Regions from separate parts of the Paucibacter soli genome, predicted to be linked through region 1. Evidence: riboswitches for the same ligand, from Rfam matches in the RefSeq annotation. Region 1 holds a riboswitch; the other holds the start of a gene.

Region 1 (3,399 bases):
GCCGCTCTTGAGCGGGTCGGTGTTGGCCAGCGAGGGATCGTTGCGCAGCTCTTCGTTGACTTCGGTGATCTCGCCATCGACGGGCATGTAGACGTCGGCCGCGGCCTTCACCGACTCCACCACGCCGGCCACTTCCTTCTCGGCATAGCTCTGGCCCACATTGGGCAGGTCCACAAACACCACATCGCCCAGCGCGTCTTGCGCATGAACGGTGATGCCCACGGTGGCGGTGCCATCGGCTTCGATCTGGACCCACTCGTGGTCAGGCGTGTACTTGATGTTGCTCATGGTGTGCTCCGAATGTTGGGAGAAAAGACCAGGGGGTCAAAAGAAGATTGGCCGGTTCAGCCGCGGAAATAGCGATGCGGTGCAAAGGGTGTCGGTGCCACGCTCATGGCCACGCGCTTGTCGCGCACGATGGCGAACACCTGGGTGCCCACCGCCTGGTGGCTGCTGGGCAGATAGGCCAGGGCCACCGGGCTGCCCACCGTGGGGCCCAGCGAGCCGCTGGTGACGACGCCCAGCTCCCGGCCCTCGGCGTCCACCACCTTGGCGCCTTCGCGCACCGGCATGCGCTCGGCGCTGATCAGGCCCACGCGCTTGCGGCTGGCGCCGGCAGCGAGCTGGCCGTCGATCACCGCGGCGCCGGGGTAGCCACCGGCACGCGCGCCACCGGCGCGGCGCACCTTCTGGATCGCCCAGGTCAGCGCGCCTTCCACCGGCGTGGTTTCGGTATTGATGTCGTGGCCGTAGAGGCACAGGCCGGCTTCCAGGCGCAGGGTGTCGCGCGCGCCCAGGCCGATGGGCTTGACCTCGGGTTGGGCCAGCAGCTTGCGCGCCAGCGCCACCGCCTGGTCGTTGTGCACCGAGATCTCGAAGCCGTCTTCGCCGGTATAGCCCGAGCGGGTCAGGAAGGTCTCGATGCCGTCCAGACTGAAGAAGCCCCCGGTCATGAAGGTGAGCTTGGCCACCTCGGGGTTCAGGCGGGCCAGCGCGGTCACGGCCTGCGGGCCCTGCAGCGCCAGCAGGGCGCGCTCGGGCAGGCTGATGACCTCGCAGCGGCCGCCGATCTTGGCCTGCAGATGCGCGGTGTCCTGCTCCTTGCAGGCGGCGTTCACCACCACGAAGATGTCGTCGGGGCGGCGGCACAGCATCAGGTCGTCGAGGATGCCGCCCTGCTCATTGGTGAAGAGCGCATAGCGCTGTTTGAACACCGGCAGATCGATCACGTCGACGGGCACGATGGTTTCCAACGCGGCACCGGCATCGGCGCCGACCAGGCGCAGCTGGCCCATGTGCGAGACGTCGAACAGGCCGGCCGCCGTGCGCGTGTGCTTGTGCTCGGCGAGGATGCCTTCCTTGTACTGCACCGGCATGTCGTAGCCGCCAAACGGCACCATCTTGGCGCCAAGTTCGATGTGCAGAGCGTGCAGGGGGGTGGTCTTGAGATCGGCGGACAAGGGACATTCTCCGAGGGCATTTCGAAAGCCCACCCGGCCCTGAGACCCGTGGTGGGGGGTATGCCCTCGCTGTCCTTGGTACCTGAGAGATTGACCACCGGCGTATTGCCGACAGCTTGCCCCTTCGGTGGACGGGTTCAATGAACAAAGACCCGCCTCTCTCCAGTGAGGAACGCCTGCATCGAGGCGTTTTGTCAGTCCTTTTGCCTGAGCGTTCGAAGCGTGGGATCACCAGTGCCTCTGCGCCTTCGGCGGCTTTCGCGTGAAAAGCTCTCTCCTGACGGCGCGGATTGTAGCCATGGATTGGGGGGCGGGCGAGCAAATTAAGCCTCGTCTAATTGCTGAGCCATGCCGCCATGGAGAATCTCACTTCCCGGTAAAAGGACAAGGCATGCGACTGCTGCTGGTGGAAGACGACCCGATGATTGGCGAGCAGCTGCTCGAGTTGCTGCGCGCCGAGGGCTATGCGGTCGATTGGGTGCGCGATGGCGAGCTGGCCGACGCGGCCCTGCAGGCACAGAACTACGACCTGGTGCTCCTGGACCTGGGCCTGCCCAGGCGCGACGGCATGAGCGTGCTGCGTGCGCTGCGAGCGCGCAAGCAGGTCATGCCGGTGCTGATCGCCACCGCGCGCGACGCGCTGGAGCAGCGCATCGCCGGGCTGGACGCCGGCGCCGATGACTATGTGCTCAAGCCCTTCGAGCTGCACGAGCTGCTGGCGCGCATCCGCGCGCTCCTGCGGCGCGCCAGTGGCCGCGCCGAGCCGGTCTACGAGCACCGCGGCGTGAGCATCAACCCCGCCACCCGCGAGGTGGTGGCCGAGGGTAAACAGGTCACGCTGTCGGCACGCGAATGGGCGGTGCTGGAGCCGCTGCTGGCGCGGCCGGGCATGGTGCTGTCGCGCCAGCAGCTGGAGGAAAAGCTCTATGGCTGGAAGGACGAGATCAGCAGCAATGCGGTGGAGGTCTACATCCACGGCCTGCGCAAGAAGCTGGGCGCGGCGCTGATCCAGAACGTGCGCGGCGTGGGCTACCGGGTACCCAAGGAATGACGATGGTGATGAAGCTGCTGCCGCGTTCGCTGCGCTATCGCCTGATCGCCTTCCTGCTGCTGGCCTTCTCGCTCTCGGCCCTGGTGCAGGGCGGCAGCGCCTACCGCACCGCGCTGCAGGAGGCCGACGAGATCTTCGACTACCACATGCAGCAGATGGCCTTCTCGCTGCAGGGCAGCGTCGGCAGCGGCACGTTGAGCCTGCCGCTGGGCGACCAGAAGAGCTACGACTTCATGGTGCAGGTCTGGGGGCTGGACGGCGTGCCGATGTTTCGCTCGCCGGGCGAGGCCTTGTTGCCGCAGCGCGCGGTGCTGGGCTTCTCGAACCTGGACGCCAATGGCAAGCATTTCCGCGTGTTCTCGCTGCAGACGCGCTACCAGGTGGTGCAGGTGGCGCAGGACCTGGCGGTGCGCCAGCGCATGGCCGGCCAACTGGCCTTTCGCACCATCGCGCCCATCGCCCTGATGCTGCCGCTCTTGGCCCTGGTGGTGTGGTGGGTGGTGAGCCAATCGCTGGAGCCGGTGGCCAAGGTGCGCGACCAGCTGGCCGCGCGCGCGGTCGACGACCTCTCGCCGGTGGCCAGCGAGGAGCTGCCCGCCGAGGTGAAGCCCCTGGTGGACGAGCTTAACTCGCTGCTGGGCCGGGTGCGCCAGGCATTCGAGGCGCAGCAGCACTTCATTGCCGATGCGGCGCACGAGCTGCGCTCGCCGCTGGCGGCGCTCAAGCTGCAGCTGCAATCGCTGCAGCGCGCGCCCGATGCGCCTGGTCAGGCGCAGGCGATCGGGCGCCTGGCCAGCGGCATCGAGCGCGCCAGCCATCTGATCGAACAGCTGATGGCGCTGGCGCGCGAGCAGGCGCCGGGCGAGGCCCAGCAAACCATGCAGGCGC
Region 2 (3,399 bases), on a different contig from region 1:
CAGCGAACTCGCCGCCCTGCGCGACCTGCTCACGCGCACCCCGCCCGCCGACTTCGAGGCCCTGGGGCGCCAGTTCGCGCAGCGCCTGGTGCTGCTGGCCCAGGCCTGCCTGATGAGCCAGCATGCGCCCAGCGAGGTGGCCGAGGCCTTCATCGCCAGCCGCCTGCTGGACGCGCAGAGCGGGCGCGTATACGGTGCGCTGGATACGCGCGGCATCGCCGTCGATGCGCTGCTGGCGCGCGCGCTGCCGATCCCGTCATAGCGCGGCGAGCGCCTCGCGCAGGGTCTGCTGGTATTGCTCGAAGCGCTGCATGTCGTTGTGCGCCGCACCGGGCACCAGCACAAGCCTGGCCTGCCCTTGCTGCCGCAACAAGGCCTCGCTGTGCTGGGGTGCGATGAGGCTGTCCTGCTCGCCATGCACCAGCAGCAGCGGGGTGCGCAGCCGGGCCACGTCGGCGCCGGTGTCCAGCGGGTAGCGCAGCAGGCCCCGTGGCACCCAGGGGAAGTGCTCGCGCATCAGCGCCGACATGCTGGCATAGGGCGATACCAACACGGTCAGCTCCGGCCCGACCTCGGCGGCCAGCCCCGCCGCCAGGCCCGTGCCCAGCGAGCGCCCATAGATCACATGCTTGAGCCCGCGGTAATGCGGCGCCACGGCGTCCCAGGCGGCGCGCACATCGGCGCGCAGCTGCGCCTCGCTTTCGATGCGGCCGCTGCTCTTGCCAAAACCGCGGTAGTCCAGCATGAAGAGGTCATAGCCGGCGCGACGGTAGAAGTCGGCGTTGACGAACCAGGTCTGCAGATTGCCGGCGTTGCCATGCAGAAAGAACACCAGGCCCTTGGGCCGGGGCAGGCGCAGATGCAGGGCCGATAGCGTGGCGCCGGGCACATTCAGCCTTAGGTCCTGCACGTCCCCGCCGAGCTCGAAGCGATGACCGGCGGCCAGCGGCACGGGCTGGAACAGCAACTGTTCCTGGCGCCAGTACAGCCAGGCCAGGACGGCGCCATAGGCCAGCAGCATCAGGCCCGCCCCCAGAATGGTCTTGCGCATGCAGCAGATCCTCCACGCTTGCCGGCAGTCTACGCAGGCAGCGGGCCGCCGGATGCAAGCCATGGTCTACACTGCGACCCGGATTCAGGAGAGTGCGGCCCGCCCTGCGAGCCGCCGCCGAAGGCGCAAGCTCCCATACTCGCTCAGGCCCCGTACTGGATCTTTGCAATCAAGCCGAATGCTGGAGAGCGCCTCATGTGCAATGCATGGGGCCGCCGAAGGAGCAAGGCGCGGGCCGCCACAGCCCAGCGCTGAATCTCTCAGGCACCAAGGACAGCGGGAGCGGCGCGCCCAGGCGCACGCATCCCTTTTGGCCACCACGCCGCCAAGGAAACGTAGCGCCTGCGCGTTCGTCAACCCGAACGGAGTATTCGCAGCATGCATGTCATCGTTTTAGGCGCCGGCGTCACCGGGATCACCACCGCCTGGTATCTGCGCGCGGCCGGCCATGAGGTCACCGTTATCGAACGCCAGCACGCCGCCGGCCTGGAAACCAGTTATGCCAATGGCGGCCAGGTCTCGGTCTCGCATGCCGAGCCCTGGGCCAATCCGGGCGCGCCGCTGAAGGTGCTGAAATGGCTGATGAAGGAGGACGCGCCGCTGCTGTTTCGCCTGCGCGCCGACGCCGCCCAATGGCGCTGGGGCCTGCAGTTCCTGCGCGAATGCACGCCCGGCCGCACGGCACACAACATCCGCAACATCGTCAGCCTGGGCCTGTACAGCCGCGCCAAGCTGCAGGCCCTGCGCCAGGAACTGGGCCTGCAATACGAGCAGCGCAGCCAGGGCATCCTGCACTTCTACACCAGCGAGGCCGAGTTCGAGGCGGCACAGGAGCCCGCGCGCATCATGCGCGAACAGGGTTGTGAGCTCGACATGAAGACGCCCGACGAATGCGTGGCCATCGAGCCGGCGCTGGCGCAATGCCGCGGCAAGCTTGTCGGCGGCAGCATGACGCCCAGCGACGAATCGGGCGATGCCCATGCCTTCACCCAGGCGCTGGCGGCGCGCTGCGCCGCGGCCGGCGTGCGCTTCGAATACGAGACCCGCATCCTTGGCATGGAACAGGGCCCAAAGGGCATGGGAGGCGTGGAGCGCGTCATCGTCGCCAATGCCGCGGGCGTGGTGAGCCGGCGCAGCGCCGACCGCTTTGTGCTCTGCATGGGCGCCTTCAGCCGCCAGCTGGCGCGCGAGCTGGGCGTCTCGCTCAACATCTATCCCGCCAAGGGCTACTCGGTCACCCTGCCGGTGATCGCGCCGGCACACAGCTACCAGGTCTCGCTCACCGACGACGAGTACAAGCTGGTGTTCTCGCGCCTGGGCGATCGCCTGCGCATCGCCGGCACGGCCGAGCTGAACGGCTACAGCACCGAGCTCAATCTGGCGCGCTGCGAGGCCATCGTGCGGCGCACGCGCGAGCTCTTCCCGCAGATGAGCGATGGCCAGGGTGCCCAGTTCTGGACCGGCCTGCGCCCGGCCACGCCCTCCAACCTGCCCTATCTCGGCGCGAGCAAGGTGGCCGGCCTTTATCTCAACACGGGCCATGGCACGCTGGGCTGGACCCATGCCTGCGGCTCCGGCGCGGCCATTGCCGACATCGTCAGCGGCCGGCGGCCGGCGCTGGATTTTTCCTTCACCGCCGCCACCGCCATCACGCCGCGGCGCCGGCAAGCGGTGGCTGCCTGACAACAATGTGGCGGCTTTGATCAGCCCTCTTGCCGCCGGGCACCGCATCCTCTACGCTGGGGCCATCCCAGAAGGAGGATGCCATGTCCCCGAGCCCAGCCATGCACAAGGACGGAGGCGCGCTGGCCTCCGACAGCCCCAACGGTAGTCGAGTGGGCGCCGGGGGGCCACCGGCCCAGGCCGAGATCGCCAAGATCCGGACCCTGGCCCTGGTAGGTCCCGCCGGCGCGGGCAAGACCAGCCTGATCGAGGCGCTCTTGCATCACTGCGGCGTCATCACGGCGCCGGGCTCGGTGGAAAAGGGCAACACGGTGAGCGACCACGATGCGCTTGAAAAGCGCATGCAGCATTCGCTCTATGCCTCGCTGGTGCATATGCCCTACCAGGGCCTGCGCATCCACGCCATCGACACCCCCGGTGCCCCCGACTTCGTGGGCCTGGCGCTGCCGGCGCTGGAGGCGGTGGAGAGCGCGGTGCTGGTGATCAATGCGCAGAACGGCATCGAGCTGATGGCCTCGCGCATGATGGAAGCGGCGGCGCAGCGCGGCCTCACGCGCATGATCGTGGTGAACAAGATCGACGCCCCCGGCGTCAATCTGCCGGCACTGCTGGAACAGCTGCAGGCCGCCTTCGGGCGCGAATGCCTGCCACTCAATCTGCCGGCC

The links. Region 1 has a riboswitch for glycine ahead of gcvT (glycine cleavage system aminomethyltransferase GcvT). Riboswitches for the same ligand answer to the same signal wherever they lie in the genome.
Region 2: linked by a shared signal. The riboswitch ahead of WG898_RS09795 (D-amino acid dehydrogenase) and the one ahead of gcvT (glycine cleavage system aminomethyltransferase GcvT) in region 1 are both predicted to bind glycine.

What each region holds. Positions count from the first base shown of each region.
Region 1 is NZ_JBBHJW010000008.1:97,699-101,097, reverse strand. It holds gene gcvH (glycine cleavage system protein GcvH) at 1-288, opposite strand, end outside; gene gcvT (glycine cleavage system aminomethyltransferase GcvT) at 345-1,460, opposite strand; glycine riboswitch at 1,520-1,636, opposite strand; glycine riboswitch at 1,646-1,750, opposite strand; gene WG898_RS16870 (response regulator) at 1,852-2,511, shown strand; gene WG898_RS16865 (ATP-binding protein) at 2,514-3,399, shown strand, end outside.
Region 2 is NZ_JBBHJW010000003.1:385,253-388,651, forward strand. It holds gene WG898_RS09785 (acyl-CoA dehydrogenase family protein) at 1-262, shown strand, start outside; gene WG898_RS09790 (alpha/beta hydrolase) at 257-1,051, opposite strand; glycine riboswitch at 1,127-1,219, shown strand; glycine riboswitch at 1,223-1,338, shown strand; gene WG898_RS09795 (D-amino acid dehydrogenase) at 1,430-2,734, shown strand; gene fusA (elongation factor G) at 2,818-3,399, shown strand, end outside.